Regions from separate parts of the Mucilaginibacter sp. PAMB04168 genome, predicted to be linked through region 1. Evidence: riboswitches for the same ligand, from Rfam matches in the RefSeq annotation. Region 1 holds a riboswitch; the other holds the start of a gene.

Region 1 (8,272 bases):
AATTATTTCACAGTATTCGTCGTATGGAAACAATGATAGCAACGGTTAAGATTGATAATGTTGGTTCTGTTGCAATTCTTTATAGTTTTATTAGTCTTGGGCGCCTCATTAGCACTGCCGTTTTGGTAAAGTATAACTTTCGTCACATTACCACTTTTGTCTTTAACAAATTCTAATTGGGCATCTACTACCTTCATGATAAACTTACTTGCAGTTTCTGGAAACAGTGCTATTTTTTCCTGGCCGGTTAAGCGAACGTATAACTGTTTGTTTTCTGTAAAAATGGTCAAAACCGCCCCCGGGGCAAGGGTGTAATTGCCACAATAACTCTGTAGCGTGACATCATCTAATGCTATATTTTTTTCTGTCTTGGAGCGGTACAATCCTTTAAAGCCATAAACCTTGGCTACGCTGTTAATAATTTCGGGAATCAACATTGTATTAACCGAATTAGTCATTACCACTACGCCATTACCATTGGTCAAGCTTCCAAAGTACTGACTATAAAAACCATAGGTTAACCCATCGTGTTCAAAGTACTCTTCGCCGTCGAAATTATCAATAAAAACGCCCAATGCCGCCCTTTGATCTATGTAAGGCGTTAACATTATTTTAGCAAAGTGTGAATTTAAATAAGTACCCGGTTTGCCTTTATAAGCTTCTTGAATCGCTATAATGTATTTTGCCAAATCCGTTGGCGTTGTCCACAATCCAGCCGCAGCTTTTTCAGGATAAAGATGAAATTTGCCTTCGATCTGCTTCCCGTTATCATAATAACCCGTAGCGACAACATGAGTTCCTTTTTTATTTGGGACAGCAAACGTACTGTTTACCATATTTAAACGCTTTAACACCTCGTTTTGCATATATCGATCATAGGTCTGGTGAGTAACATCTTCAACTATCAATTGTGAGATAGTGGTTCCTCCACCAGAATATTCGTGCCTTTTGCCAGGCGCAAAAATCGAATGTATAGCTGCTGAATTTGCGGGTTTTACGCCTCGAATTACTTGCAAAATAGATGGAATGGCGTCATTTTCGCTGTAGCCGACAAATCCTGGGACGTTCAGCCCCGCCGTATGACTTAACAAATTAGCGAGCGTTATACTATGCCCTTGCGACAGTGAATCATACGGGAATTTCCATGAGATTAGATATTTATTGATATCGGTGTTTAGGTCAACACTTCCCGTTTGAACCAGCTTTAGAATGCCAATGGCATTTATAGACTTGCTAATTGAGCCCGCTTGAAAGAGCGTCTGGGTGGTCACCGGTGATTTTGCAGCGGCATCGGCTAAGCCATAGCCTTTTGCCCATTCGAGTTTATAATTATTAATTACTGCAATGCTCACTCCCTTAACGTTATAATGCGCCATCCGTTGCCAGATCGTCCACCCCAGAGTGTCTTTTGATCTGACAGGGCCAACTAAGCTTCTTTCAACTAAATTTATTCGCCGCTTAACTGCCTGCGTTTGAGCAGTGGCGGTTAAGCCTGCAAATGCCGTTAAAAGTATAGTTAGTGATAAAAGGTTCCTCATTTGATTTGTTTAGATTGACATGAACGCCGGTGCTCGCATAAAGCAATACGACATTAAACATATAACAATCTAATGAAGAGCTTGAGGCGTTTAACATCATTTAACATATTACTGGCTATTTGAAACATTTACATGAAAACAGCAGAAAAAAATGCAAAGGGTGTACAAGTTGCAGCAACAAAAAGCAAACGAAGCTAGCAGAACTTAAAACCGCCCGACCTTAACAGGCAATGAAGCTGAAGTTTCACTACAATCGACTTTCACAAATGAGAGGTCATAACATGGCAAGCGATAACTGAACCTTTGAAGATCTCAGGCTCCGTTAGGCAATAGTTTGATATCATTTATGCCATACTCTAATTTCCAGCGTTCTATTACTGGTTGTTCGAGTTGAATCTGCCGGTATTCATCCGGTGCCATAATGGGCACGCCGTATACGATCGGGTATCGGCGTTGGCAGTGCAAGCAGCTCAATATGCCTTCCACAATGTTTTCGTTGAGGCCTTTAGCCAATACCTGTAATTTCAAATCCTGCTTATCGAAAGGGCAGCAAAGCTTTTCTATGGTTTTCAGTTGCATAATTATTGGTTGTTAATGCCCAGGGCATCTTTATAGGTTTGTACTTGCTGTTGAGGTTCATCAGCGCTCAAAATTCCCGATATAACGGCTACCCCATCAAAAGGCGTTTCTTTCTTTAATGTTACCAGATTGGATGGTGTTATTCCGCCCGAAACAAAAATAGGTATGGTGGTAATAGAGCGTGCGTGCCTAACGGTAGCTGGCATTACAATATCACAGGTGCCTGCCGATGGCGAAGGGAACATGGCGCAGAACGAAACATAATCCAGTTGTTGTTCGTTTGCCCATCTTACGGTGTCCAGATCACCAGAACAGGTGATACCAGCCATGAATGGTCGCCCGACAGATGCTATGATCGAATTGTAATTCGCAGGTATCGTATCGAAATGGACACCATCAATAAAGGAAGTCGTCATCAGTAGTTGCCAGTCTTCATTAATAAACAACGGTACATCGTAGGGACTGCAAAGCGCTGCAATAGCTTCTATCAACTTAAACTTGTCAGTCCCTTCGGTCCAGTTATTCCATATTTGCAGGGCACTTAAGCCGCCGTGTAGCGCAGCTTCCAACTTCTGTAGCAATAGGCTTTCAGGCATAGCCGGGTCCAGTACCAGGTATACGCCACCGGTAATCTTAAACTTTTTCTTCATCATTTCCATCCGTTTTTATAGGCTGAAAAGAAAGCATTCCAATAGGGGTCTGTGCTATTGTAATGCATTTCCTCTTCTATACCGTTCTTCACCAATTTGCAGCCATGCTCTTTGGACGTAAACTCACCAACTATAGTTGCCTTGATATGATGCTGGGCCAAGCGTTTCAATACATTTTCGGCATGACCGTTCTTGGTAGCTATGATCATGGATCCGGCACCTATGCAATAACGAACATCTATATTAAACAGGTCACAAATTTGTTTTTGAGTTTGACCAACCGGCAGCAGTTCATCATGTACAGTAACGCCATTGCCTGATGCTATGGCCATTTCGTATATCGCGCCCAAAACACCACCTTCTGTCACGTCGTGCATGGCAGTCACGTCCTGGTAGTGGTACTCGGTACCCGCAGCAACCAGGGCATCAGGCAGGGAAGAGGTTTGGTAGAACATCTCGCAGCCTTGGTCATGAGCTTCCTTGCCCAGTTTGCTTTTTACCGTCTCGGGAAAACACATAGCCAAGAGTGCAGATGAGGAAACGGCGCATTCTTTAGTCACAATGATTACATCGCCTGCTTTGGCTTTGCTGCTGAGCAAAACCTGGTCTGCGGGCGCTGTTAGCAGCATGGTGCCACCACCCGCAATAGTAGAGTTTTGCCCTTCAATGCTGCCTGTATGGCCGCCGGTAATGGCAACACCGATACGTTTACAATACTCATGTATGAAATTCCAATAGGTAGTAAAATCCTGTTCAGTTAAATACGGCGGAAGGTTTAGTACCATTTGTGCATACATGGGTGCAAAACCGGTGGTAGCCATGTCATTTGCCATCAGGTGTACCGATAGCCAGGCAGATTCTTGCAAACCCAGGGATGGTATAAGCGATAGGGGATCACTGGTGAGCGCTAAGCCTAACCCGGCACCCATATGAATGAGCGATACATCTACGCCAAAAGCTGGCCCGCTGATTACTTCACTTCGTAAGTGTCCGCAGTGCGGCAGTATGATCTGCTCAAAACCGCCACCTGATATTTTTCCGGATAAAGACATGGAATCTAAGGCTTAATCCAAAAATTTAACATACAGGCCAAAAAAGTCACCCACGGGCACACTCCATTGCTGCACCGGGAACCACTCTGGTAAGCCAGTACAAGTCCACTCCAAACTGTACTGTCGGCCTTTCAATGCCTCACTGATCTTTTCAATCAGCATAGCAGGTGTATAAAATGTAGCAGTAACATAAAAGGGATTTTTGCCAAACAGCTGTTGAATACGCCTGCGCAATACCTTGGGCGAATTGCGATTCATCATACCAAATGCAATGCCTTGCCTGCCTACGCGTGCGGCCTCACGTATAACCTGTACCGGGTCTCGGTAGTACTCAAAGGTGGTGATGAAGGCTACAGCATCGAAGGTGTTATCTTTAAATGGCATAAAGTGCGAATCGGCATTAACCAGATCACCTTCAAAAAGGTGCACAGCCTGGCCTAACATGAAGGGGGAAATATCGCCACCGGTGGCTTCAATGCCTATTTCGTGCCACCAGCGAGTAAATCGAGTGGTACCGCAGCCAAACTCAAGCAGCTCTTTTACGCGCGGGTCCTTACCCAGCAATTGGGCCATCACCTTCTTTTGCCATACTTCGGCTCTTTTGTAGCGGCCTTCGTACCATTGTTCATAAGTGTCGGTGTGCTCGCGGTTAAAAAACCACTCTTTGCGCCCCTGCCAGTTTGTGAGGCTTTGGGTCATCAGGCCAAAGCTGTTGTTTTTCTCCAGTTCCATTTATTCAAAAGGTATAAAATGTAAAAAGCCTTGCTTCCGGAGGCGCGCACAATAGCGGCAACAGAAACAAGGCTTTAATCTTATAGAATAAACGGCACTGTGGTGCCGAAAAGATTAGTAACTAGCCTGTGCATCCCTACGCCGGTATTATCCGTATCAGGTTTCTCGGGTATTATCTCAGCCTTTTATCTTTTGGTAAAAAGCACCCCGTGCAAGTATGTTAACAAACATAGCTAATTATTTTAAGGTTCTCCACTTTTCTTCATACTTTATCTGAAATGACCTAAGCTCCAAAAGAAAAGCCTGCAATTATTTGATTTGCAGGCTTTTTGCTTTAACATAGTCATCTGCAGAGAGGGAGGATTAGTTTTGAATATATGGGATAGTTAAGTGATTGCACACCAAATTGCGCACGACTACCTTGCCACAGATGAAATGCAAATTCTATGGCCTGAGCTGGGTGCTCGCGTTCGCATCAATTGTTTTAATAATGCCCTAAGCATTAAACAAGCCTGAATTTTATTGGCAAAACCGACTGGGCAAGAAAAAGGTGGAAGACCTGGATGTTTCCACCTCGTTTGATATTTGGATATAAGATTATGAGAATAGAGACCATGCTCCATAGAGGCCTACCGACTATCAGCCGTTAATGCTTTTTATCTTTATTCATCTTCGCTTTTACACCAGCTCTGTAATTGTAGGTTTTAGCATTGCTGGCTTTCTTTTCGTGAAATGCGGCTCCGGGAGCATCATCATCTGCTTTTGCTTTGGCAGCTTTCTTTTCGGCAACATCAGCCAATGTGCGTTCCTTTTCAACAATCAAATTTTCTGGTAATTCTCCGAAGGGAATTTTTTGGCCAGTGGCTTGTTCAACTTTTTTGACTAAGCTTAGTTCAATATCCGTGGCGAATGTGATAGCCATGGTTTCATTTTCATCATCTGGCGAATCTTTGATCATCCGGCCGATATAGGTTTCTTTTTCAGTCGGCAGTTCAAAATGAATCAGGAACGGGATCTCCTTCAGGTCCAGTTCCTGTTCTCCATCGTTAACCACAATCAGCACGCGGGTAGCGGCATTTTTAAACTCATGCAGCGATGTAAAGCCATCCATCTCAAAAAACCACGGGTTTAATAAAGCCGCTGTGCATCTCCGGTCGCGCAAGCTCTTGTAAAGTTTCTCGGCCGTTGGGCGGGTGTTTACAAACAGTACCACTTTGGTGAACAGGTCTTCATCCTGCATAAACAGGTTCAACAGATTCACTTTCGTGCCAAAGTTAGGCAGCAGGTATAATAGCTGCGAATGCATATCATACTGCGGCTCTCCTATTTCTTCAACCTCAACAGTGGCCGGTTGCCTCATGAAAGGCGTTATCATTTTGTTTAAGCGCTCATGTAGTACTTCGGTAAAAACGAGGTGCTGGCATTTAGGGATGCTATCAGCCAGTTCGGTAACGGGTAATTGCAAACCTTGTTTAACCATCAGTTCCGCATCATCAATAACCAGCAGTTCTATCTTATTGACATCCAAACCTAATTTAAGGTAAATGGCACGCGCTCTGTCGGGTGTTGCCACCACAATATCGGCACCATCGGCTAAGGCATTCATTTGGGCTTCCATGCCTGGGGCAGCAAATAGAGGAACTATAGAAAGCGTTTTATTTTTGTTGAGCTGACCGATTTTAGCTATAACCTTTTCCACCTTTTCTTTATCGGGTACCAGTATCAAAACTTTCGGTACACCATCGGGCGTATAGTTAAACTTATTGAGCGTGGCTAATATATAGGTAGTGGTTTTGCCGCAACCTTTGGGGCCAACTGCTATTAGGTCCTGACCGCCGTTAATACGCGCCAATGTTTTTTGCTGAATCTCTTTAGGAGCTACGAAACCTGCTTCATTTAAAGATTGTACTAACCCTTTTTTTAGCTTCAATTTATCTAACCACGCCATATCTAGTATTTTAAAAATCCCGCAGAGGGCTACAAATCTATCCTTTTTAAGGCGCATTTTTTAAGTCGTGGCTAAATTGGCTTAAAAAGTAACTTAATATGAGTTGTCCTTTGGATAAGTCTAAGGAGCGTTACTTAGGTGTATTAATCCTGGTTACGCCATAAGCAACATTTCCTACCGTAGTCGATGTTTTTTTACGAGTGTACGTAACAGCAAATCGATTTATTCCTAATTATCAAATAGTAAGTCGTGAGAAAGCTCGATAACGAATAGAATGGAGGTGGTGCAAGAAAAGGAAATGACCTTTGAAGGATCTTTTAGTGTTTCATATGATGAATTGATTTTAAAGCGAGATTCATCAATATAAACTTTATCAAACGTATCGTTTTCGTATTTCTACAATAACTGCATTTTTGAATACTTATAGAATAATAATTAAGTTTTAATCTATACGGTTAAAAGTGTTTTCTATTGGTGCACTTTTTATATAAATTATGCTTAAATACTTGCCTTTATGTTAATATCATGTTAAATTACCTGTGTTATTCGGAATGCTGTCCTCTACGGTTCCTTCTGAGTGGCTTTGTTTGATTGAGTGTTAACTATTAAATATGAATCCTAACATAGGAAATCTCTACAGAATTGCAAATCAACCTATACGCACTATTATCGGTTTGATGTCGGGAACATCATTTGACGGATTGGATGTTGCTTTATGCGAATTTACAGGTACCGGAACTAATACTTCTGTCAAAGTAAAAAACTTTATTACCAAAGAATATAGTGCTGAGTTTAAGGAGGAAATCAAATCTATTTTTGCCAAAAAAGAGGTTGATTTGAAAAAGACCACTGTACTTAATGCTTTTATCGGATGTTATTATGCCGAGCTTATTCAAGAGTGTCTTACTGAATGGGAAATCAGCAATAAAGAGGTTGATCTGATTGCCAGCCACGGGCAAACCATCTTTCATGCGCCCAAACACCTTCATCCTCATGATGGTTACGGTAATGCTACTTTGCAAATTGGCGACGCCGACCACCTGGCGGTAAAAAGTGGCATTATAACCTTAAGTGATTTTCGCCAGAAACATATTGCAGCCGGCGGTGAAGGTGCACCGCTAGCAGTTTACGGAGATTACCTCATTTTTTCGGATGCTGTTGAAAATCGCATTATGCTTAACGTGGGTGGTATAGCCAATTTTACCTATTTACCAGCAGGCAAGGCCGACCAGTTTTTTTCAACCGATGTTGGACCTGGCAATACCCTGATGGACCAGTATGTGCAAGCAAACTATCCTGGGTTATACTACGATAAGGATTCAGAACTGGCTTTACAGGGCAAAGTAAATCAGGTGTTGCTGCATGCGTTACTGGATCACTCTTTTTTTGTTGCACCATTTCCTAAAACCACCGGCCCCGAGTTGTTTAACTTAGCGTATCTTGATAATGCCATGCATAAGTCCGGCCAGGTCAATCTTTCATCAAATGACATTTTAGCAACGCTGGCATGTTTTTCTGCAAACGCAATAATTGATGCCATCGAAACGACAATAGCAACAACCGGTAGCTTTGAAATTTATGTAAGCGGAGGCGGAATGTACAACCCGCTTTTGATCTCTTATATTGAAAAGCATTTTTCTAAGAAAATCAAATCAACAACGTATCTTGGTATAAACCCGGATGCAAAGGAAGCTGTACTCTTTGCCTTGTTGGCTAACGAAGCTGTTGCAGGTAATGCTGAAAGTTTAAAAAGCACGGTTGGTATCCCTCAAG
Region 2 (8,272 bases), 1.4 Mb from region 1:
AAGCCCGAATTTTGTTGTCGCCCGTCTCAACATGTTAAGATGGATTTATATAAAATGAAATCATTAAAAGGAAAAAAAGTACTGATATCGGGTGCTAGCTTTGCCGGACTTTCAACCGCTTTTTGGATGAACAAATTAGGTTACCATGTAACTGTTGTTGAAGTTGGAAACGGGCTTAAGAAAGGCGGCACCCCGGTAAACGTTCGTGGAAATACCGTTGACATTGTTAAACGCATGGGCCTTTTTGACCGGATAAAAGCCAACCGGTTGAACTTGGAAACATGGGAGTTTAAAAATGCCGACGATGTTACAGAAGGTGCCATGTTGCTCAGGCAAGAGGGGGAGCCACTGCCAGATGATGACTTTGAAATAGAACGGAATGTATTACTAAACATGATATTTGATGCGGTGAAAGATGAAGTTCACTTTATTTTCAACAACCGTATCACCGGGCTGAGTGAAACCGGAGACGAAATACACGTTACGTTTAAAGATGGTTTGCAAAGCCAGGTTGATTTGCTGTTTGGCTGCGATGGCATTCATTCTGCTGTAAGAGACATCTGGTTCGGCCCCGAAAGTGAATACATGCATTTTTTGGGGCAGTATTTTTCTATCACTATCGTTAATAAACTGCTCATCAAACAAAATACCGCACAAATGTACAACGTGCCTAACAAAGCAGTAATGCTGAATGCTTACAACAGCAAGACCGATATTATTCTTTGTTTCCGTTCAGAGAAAGAGATTCCTTATGATTATCGTAATGAAGAGCAACAGCGGCACATTATTTTAGAACAGTTTGCAGGAGCTGGCTGGAGGACCGCAGAATTATTGGAAGAAGTAAAGCAATCTAGAACATTTTACTTTGATAAACTCTGTCAAATAAAAATGCCATCGTGGACAAAAGGCAGGGTGGCCCTGGTGGGAGATGCAGGCTATTGCGCTTCACCAGCTGCAGGAATGGGAGGATCGTTAGCTATAGATGGAGCTGCAGCATTAGCTGATGCCTTTCAAAAGCACAAGGGAGATTTCGAATCTGCATTTCAGGAGTACAACAAAAGCTTCCGTCCATTTATAGAAGAAGTTCAGGCCGAGGCGGTAAGAGTTGGGTTAGAGTCTCTTGTTCCTGAAACGGAAGAAGCCATCCGTAAAAGAAATTTGCAAGGCTTTTAGCATTTTGAACTTTAGCACATTACTTTATCGAAGGTAAAGCACTGTAATTCGCCCTAAGCCATCGTAAATGGCAACACTACTCCATAAATGTTAATAGCGCATGCTGGCTGGCCGTATGCAGGTCACGCCATACCTGGTTTATTTCCGTATCGGGCGAAGCAGCTTGCAAGCCGCAAAAAGGATACAATTCATCTACACCCTCGCGGGCTATGCGGGCTAATAAGCGGCTTGTGGTGCTTACCGGCTTTAAGTATTCGGATGTTAAATGGTTATTTAAGCCGGCTTGCCATGAGGCATCAACGGCCTCATAAAACTGGTTACGTATGCCTTGCAGGCTTTCTTTAATATTGTGCAGGGTTTTCATTAGCGTTACCCGGTTCTCATCGCTCATGCGGCGCGACTCCTCAATCTTTCGCTCAAATATGGGACCGCACAAGTCCACAAAGTGCATAGCCACACCCGCAATATTGGCGGCCAGCGTGGCCTCGGCCAACTGCATAAAGGGATAGCGGTATAACGATGTGTCAATGACCGCTGCAACGGCATCAATCTTAAAGCAGCGGTTTGCCGGAGCATAAGCGTTCTGCATAGTAAAGGCGTGGCTTCCTGTGCCCATCATGCCTATGTATTTCCAGGCGGCAACCTGTGTGGCTGTATTGCTGTCTATCACAAAAGGCAATACTAGCTGGTCGCCGCCTTCGTTCAATACACTATTGCCATTCTCATCCTGAATAAGGCAATTGGCCGTAAAATGCGTAGCATGCTTAACCCCGCTCGCGTATTTCCAATGCCCATTAAGCAAGTAACCGCCAGCTGTTTTTGTAGCTGTGCCTGTTGAAGCACCGCTGCCGGCCAGGCAAACTTTCGGATCAGCAAAAATTTCAGACGCAGCTTCGGGGTTAATGAAGCCGCCAAACCATCCTGCTCCTGCACATAGGGTAACTACCCAGCCCAAACTGCCATCAGCCCAGCTAAGAGCCTCCTCAAGCCGTATCAGCTCAGGCAATAGTAGCTCCAGGCCGCCGTATGCTTTTGGCACTAAAAGCTTAAACCATTGTTGTTGGTAAACTATGTCCAGTTGTTCGGGTTGCAGCATACCAGCCTCTTCGGCCGCAAAGGCATATTGCCGAATAGCCTTTACCCAGTGGGGTTGCAATAATAAAGACGGATGGGGTTCGGTGTTCATATCAGGCAGTAGCGGTAGCTCGGTGTTGGTTATATATTTTACGCCAGTCGAAAAAGCCGAATATCGCTATCACAAATAAAAAGATTGTTAGAGCAGCAAAGAGGGCTAAGTTTTTATGAAAAAGGAGCGGTACGGCAAATAAGTTAGATACATTGAGCACCACCCAGTTCTCAATACGCCGGCGGGCCAGTAACCAAGTGCCCGCCCATGCCGTTGAAGATACCCAGGCATCCCAAACGGGCACGGTTGAAGATGTATAATGGTGCAGCAGCAAGTAAATTATGCCCCACCCTGCAAACGCTATAAGCAGGGTAATTACCCATTCCTGGCGTGTTGCCCAGGCAACCTGCACTGGTGGTTCATTTGAACGCCGCACCCATACATACCACCCATAAATACTCATGATTACGTAATAGGCGCTCAAGGCCGATTCGGCATATAGGCCTACTTTGAGTAGTAAGGATATGGTAATGGCAGAGCCGCCTATACCCGCAGGATAAAGCCATACACTGTTCTTGCGGGCAAGTAACACTTCGGCAACCCCCAGTAGTACAGCAAACCACTCTAATAAAGTGGTTTGCTGCATTTGGGTGGTGAAAAGGTCAATCCAGTTTTGCATTTGGCTTATTCAAAATTTCTATAGAAGGCTTATTTTATCTTGTTGTATGTATTTTATCCCCTACAAAAAAGGGATAGTGTTAAAACTTTAAATTAACAGCTGCCAAAAAGTTAATAGGGGCTTGAGGATAAAAATAATTTCCGTTCACTAAGTTAAAGCCTTGCAAGGTTCCGTTTACCGGACCAGCACCTATCAGATTTGGATAAGTTGCTCCATTGGATTCGTATTTGGCGCTGAACACGTTATTTACCAACAGTGTAACTCCTATATTTTTAATGCCTTTAATATTGAAATTATAGTTTAGCCGCACATCGTTTACAAAATAACCATTCAAATAGCGGTTACGTGCATAAGGGTTGCTCAGGGCATCATCTGTAAGGGGGTACCCTGGTGGATTGATGTTTGAAGTGTTGTCCAAATATTGGCGACTTACATACTTACTCAATAAAGCAATACTACCACCTTTTACAGGCGAAAAGCTGATCTCGCTGCCAGCAATAACAGAAGGCGAAAAAGCAAGGTCTGTTTTATCAAAATTTTGAGTAACAGACAGCTTTGTAGGTGTATAATCTTCATAAAGACCATCCAATACACGTACGTAATTTTTTACCTTATTTGTGCTTAAAGTTAAATTAGCGGCCCAGCTTAGCTGAGGTAGAATAGCAACCCTGCCATCCAACTCAACACCTGCACGGTAGCTATCTGCAATGTTACTACGTATAGCTGCCCCCACGTCATTTAGGGCGCCGGTTAATATGAGCTGATTTTTATACAGCATATAAAAACCGTTTATACCCACATTATAATTTGAGCCGCGTGTACGGTATCCTGCTTCAAAATCTTTAAGGTTTTCAGATTTAGGGCGGCTTTGCGGTGTGGAGTTGGTAAAGTCATCGCGGTTTGGCTCGTGATTGCCTACAGCCAGTGAAGCGTATATATTGCTGCGGTCATTAATATTATAAGTAACGCCAACCTTGGGGTTATAAAAGTTCATGGTGGCGTTTTGCTGCACGTTATTCAGGTTGCGATCAAAGCCCAGGAACGAATAATAAATACGGCGGTATTGCATATCGCCATACAGTAAGAATTTACCTATATTAAATTCACCACGCGCAAAGATATTAAAGTCAGTTTTCTTGGCATCGTCCCGGTAATACTCATAGTTAGGTATGATGCCGGCACTCTGTTTTGTGTAAATAATATTACCAAAGTGTGCACCTTTATATTCATTATAAGCGCCTCCTAAAATTAAGTTGGTATTGTTTTGCGGATGGTATTTCAAAGAATAAGTTAATCCGTAAAAGTCGTTATCCAGCCATAAGCGTCGTGCCAGGTCAGTGTATCTCAGTGTAGTGCCGGGGTTAGTTTGTGTAGCACCAATCACAACAGGTGTTAAACCATAGTCTTTCACATCTGCATCTTCTTTAAACTCTTCGTAATAACCGGCGCCTTTAGTATAATGAAGCGCACCACTAAAAGACAGTTTACTATTCAACTGCTTATCGTATAACAATTGATAGTGGTTTTGTTGGTAATTGTCTGTTTGGTTGGGGTAACGGTCGCCGTTGGGCATAATCCCCAATTCATTAAAACGGCGGTTATCAGGTATAGTATTGTCGCCAATTACATAATCGGGCACACCGTACCAAGCCTGGTAAGTACGCTCGCGGCCAGCAAATACATTAGCACGTAAGGTGCTGTTTTTGCCATACCATGCACCGCTTAAATAAAAGGAGCGCAGGTTAGACGAAGCCATATCAATATAGCCATCTGATGCAATGCGTGAAAGGCGGCCATCCAGGCTAAAGTGCCCATTCAATAAGCCCGAGCCTACCATCACCGTATTTTTTACGGTACCATAAGAACCTGCCGAGGTGTTGATTTCGGCATAAGCGCTATCGCGGCGGGTGGTGGTTTGGATATTTAAACTGGCACCAAATGCACTGGCACCGTTGGTTGAAGTGCCAACGCCTCGCTGTATCTGTATGTTATCAACCGATGAGGCAAAGTCAGGTAAATTTATAAAAAAACTGCCCTGGCTTTCGGCATCATTAAGTGGAATGCCGTTTACGGTTACGTTGATGCGCGTACCGTCCGATCCGCGTACACGGATACCGGTATAGCCCACGCCTGCACCGGCATCAGAGGTAGTAACTACCGATGGCGTTTGGTTAAGCAGGTAAGGCAAATCCTGGCCGAGGTTATTTTTCTCGATATCCTGCTTGCGTAAATTGGTAAACGCTGTTGGCGATTTAGCGGATGCGCGTGTTGCACTTACGGTTACCTCTTCGGCCGTAAAGGTGCTGGTGCTAAGGCTTACATCAATTACAGTGTTACGATTAATGTTAAATGATTTACTGGCTTGTTGGTAACCTACATAATTTACCTTAAGTACGTAACTGCCGGCTTTTAAGTTGGTAAACCGGTACTCGCCGCCCGTTTGGCTTACCGTATTAGGTGCGTTTTGCAAGCTTTGTAGTACAAGTGTAGCGCCGGGTAAAGGCTGGCCGGTACGCTCATCCGTAATTTTTCCGGATACAGAGAATTGGGCCGCAGCCACAAACGGCAACAGCAGGGCAATAAGTGCCGAAAAGAAATTTTTCAAGTTTTTAATAAATAAATTGCGTTAAACCATCTGCCCGCTAAGGGTGTAAATTGCGTACAGTACACTTAACTATTTTACCTCTCCCTACGCCGGCATTATCCGGATCAGGTGCAGGAGTGCGTTGAAAGTTGAAGGTTTAAACATTGAAAGCATTGCTACGCTTACAATTCGGAACCTATAACACACAACTATCTCCATGGGTATGATCTCAGCCTGTCTTTCAGTTTTGATTGCTCAAAGCAAGGCACCCCTTAAGAATTATGAAGCAAATATAGACTTTGGTTTTGAATATTGCTTGTTTGTTATTGATTTTTTAAGAATATGAAAAGGTTGGTGATTGTATATCAAAACGGTATATCAACTTATTAAAACATTTATGAGGAATTGATATTAGCTAAGTATTATAAATATCGCCTTAACTTGATACAGCAAAATATTCCGTCTGGTAAATTAAAATATCTATTCTCTGAGGTGCAAAGCTTGCCCTCAATCTTAAATCAGCGCTATATCCCATCGCTTGATGGCTTAAGGGCTATATCAATCATATTAGTGATATTAAGTCATTTACCTTACCCTGTGTTTGAAAAATATAGTATAGGGTTGTATGGCGTAAACGTATTTTTCATCATAAGCGGGTTCTTAATTACCACGCTATTGCTGAAAGAAAAGGCAGTGCACGGCAAAGTATCACTCCAAAGGTTTTATATACGCAGGTTTTTAAGAATATTACCCGTAGCGTATTTATTTATACTGGTTTTAATATTTCTTAACCGGGCTTTTAACATGCACCTGGCGGCTGCCGATTTTTTAAGGCCTTTCTTTTTTGTAGAAAATTTTGGTGATCATTCAAGCTTTACTCCGGCAGGCCATTACTGGAGCCTCAGTGTAGAAGAACAATTTTATTTGATGTTCCCTTTCATTTTAAACAGGAGTTTGAAGTTATATATTATAACAGGCTTAATTGTTATTGGGATGACACCCGCCATTGTGTATGTTTACTTTCACTGGCATCCGGCATCGGTTTGGTTAAGTGCGCCGCTGTACGTCGTCTATCACTTGCTGGGCCACGGGATAAGCACCATATTGATTGGAAGTTTATTATCGGTAGCTGTAGCAAAATATCCGCAGTACTTTACGTTTAAATTTAAATTTATTGAAGCAACACAAATAGCATTAATTGTGCTTAGCTGGATTTTTTTCCGTGTTAAGTTGTTATTGCCTATTAGCTTAACGGCAGTGTGTATTGCTTTGGTGCTGGTAACTACCATTGCAGATAACAATAGTAGAATTAACAGGTTGCTGAATCTAAAAGGCATTAAGTATATCGGCACCCTATCATTCAGCCTTTATATATGGCAGCAAATATTTACAAAGCAACAGCCATGGGGTAACGCATTTCCGTTTAGCAATTCGGTTGCTTTAAACTTGGTTTTCTTAACCATTATAGCTTTATGTTCTTACCATTTGTACGAACAACGGTTTCTAAAGCTAAAAAGCAGGTTCAATCGTTTAAGTAGCGGTACAAGCAAGAAGGACATGCACATTGAAGTTTCCAATATTAGGGAAATAGCGATACAAGGAGCATAAAAAAAGCCCCGCATTTGCGGGGCTTTCCTATATCAAATTTATAAAGGGTTACTTAGTTACGTACATAACCTCTTTTACCGCTTTAATTACGCGCTCAGGATTTGGCAGGTACTCCTGGATAAGTGTTGGTGCGTATGGCAGGGGCACGTCGCCACCCATAATGCGTAGAATAGGTGCATCAAGATAATCAAAGGCATCTTTTTGTACTTTAAACGCAATCTCGGTAGCTATTGAACCTAATGGCCAGCTTTCTTCAACCAATACTAAACGGTTAGTTTTTTTAACCGATTCAATAATAGTAGGGTAATCGATAGGGCGTACTGTACGCAAGTCTATTACCTCAGCACTGATTCCTTCTTTTTCCAACTCGGCAGCAGCAGCGTAAACCACTTTCATGATTTTGCCAAAACCTACCAAAGTTACATCAGTACCTTCTTTAGTTACAGCAGCTTTGCCTATCGGGGTGTAATAAGTTTCTTCCGGAACAGGGCCTTTATCACCGTACATTAGTTCCGATTCCATAAAAATAACCGGATCTGGATCAATAATAGCCGATTTTAATAAACCTTTGGCATCTGCCGGGTTAGACGGTACTACCACTTTTAAGCCCGGGCAGTTAGCATACCAGTTTTCAAAACACTGGCTGTGCTGTGAGCTTAACATACCAGCGTTACCAGTTGGGCCGCGGAACACGATTGGCACCGAGAACTGGCCGCCGCTCATGCTCATCATTTTAGCTGCACCATTGATGATCTGGTCAATAGCTACCAAAGAGAAGTTGAACGTCATGAATTCAACTATAGGGCGTAAGCCATTCATAGCCGAACCAATAGCTATACCGGCAAAACCCAACTCAGAGATAGGCGTATCAATAATGCGTTTAGCACCAAATTCATCAAGCATACCCTGGCTTACTTTGTAAGCGCCGTTGTATTCGGCAACTTCTTCACCCATCAGGTATATGGTTTCGTCCTTGCGCATCTCTTCGCTCATGGCTTCCCGAAGCGCTTCTCTGAACTGTATTTCTCTCATTATGTTATTAAAGATGAAAATTTTCTGGGAGCAAATATAGTTAATGGTCGTTTAAAAACAACCTGCTCAG

Evidence for each region. A riboswitch is a leader RNA that binds a small molecule or an ion and turns the genes downstream of it on or off. The one in region 1 is predicted to bind thiamine pyrophosphate.
Region 2: linked by a shared signal. The riboswitch ahead of ABDD94_RS21430 (TonB-dependent receptor) and the one ahead of ABDD94_RS04850 (class I SAM-dependent methyltransferase) in region 1 are both predicted to bind thiamine pyrophosphate.

Annotation. Positions count from the first base shown of each region.
Region 1 is NZ_CP155079.2:1,113,891-1,122,162, forward strand. Features, by position in the region: gene ABDD94_RS04830 (serine hydrolase) at 3-1,538, opposite strand; gene ABDD94_RS04835 (Trm112 family protein) at 1,851-2,117, opposite strand; gene ABDD94_RS04840 (thiamine phosphate synthase) at 2,120-2,770, opposite strand; gene ABDD94_RS04845 (AIR synthase family protein) at 2,767-3,819, opposite strand; gene ABDD94_RS04850 (class I SAM-dependent methyltransferase) at 3,832-4,551, opposite strand; TPP riboswitch at 4,668-4,771, opposite strand; gene ABDD94_RS04855 (DEAD/DEAH box helicase) at 5,198-6,499, opposite strand; gene ABDD94_RS04860 (anhydro-N-acetylmuramic acid kinase) at 7,111-8,272, shown strand, end outside.
Region 2 is NZ_CP155079.2:5,095,659-5,103,930, reverse strand. Features, by position in the region: gene ABDD94_RS21445 (FAD-dependent monooxygenase) at 55-1,173, shown strand; gene ABDD94_RS21440 (acyl-CoA dehydrogenase) at 1,250-2,359, opposite strand; gene pnuC (nicotinamide riboside transporter PnuC) at 2,361-2,978, opposite strand; gene ABDD94_RS21430 (TonB-dependent receptor) at 3,058-5,583, opposite strand; TPP riboswitch at 5,648-5,845, opposite strand; gene ABDD94_RS21425 (acyltransferase) at 6,004-7,170, shown strand; gene ABDD94_RS21420 (pyruvate dehydrogenase complex E1 component subunit beta) at 7,219-8,202, opposite strand.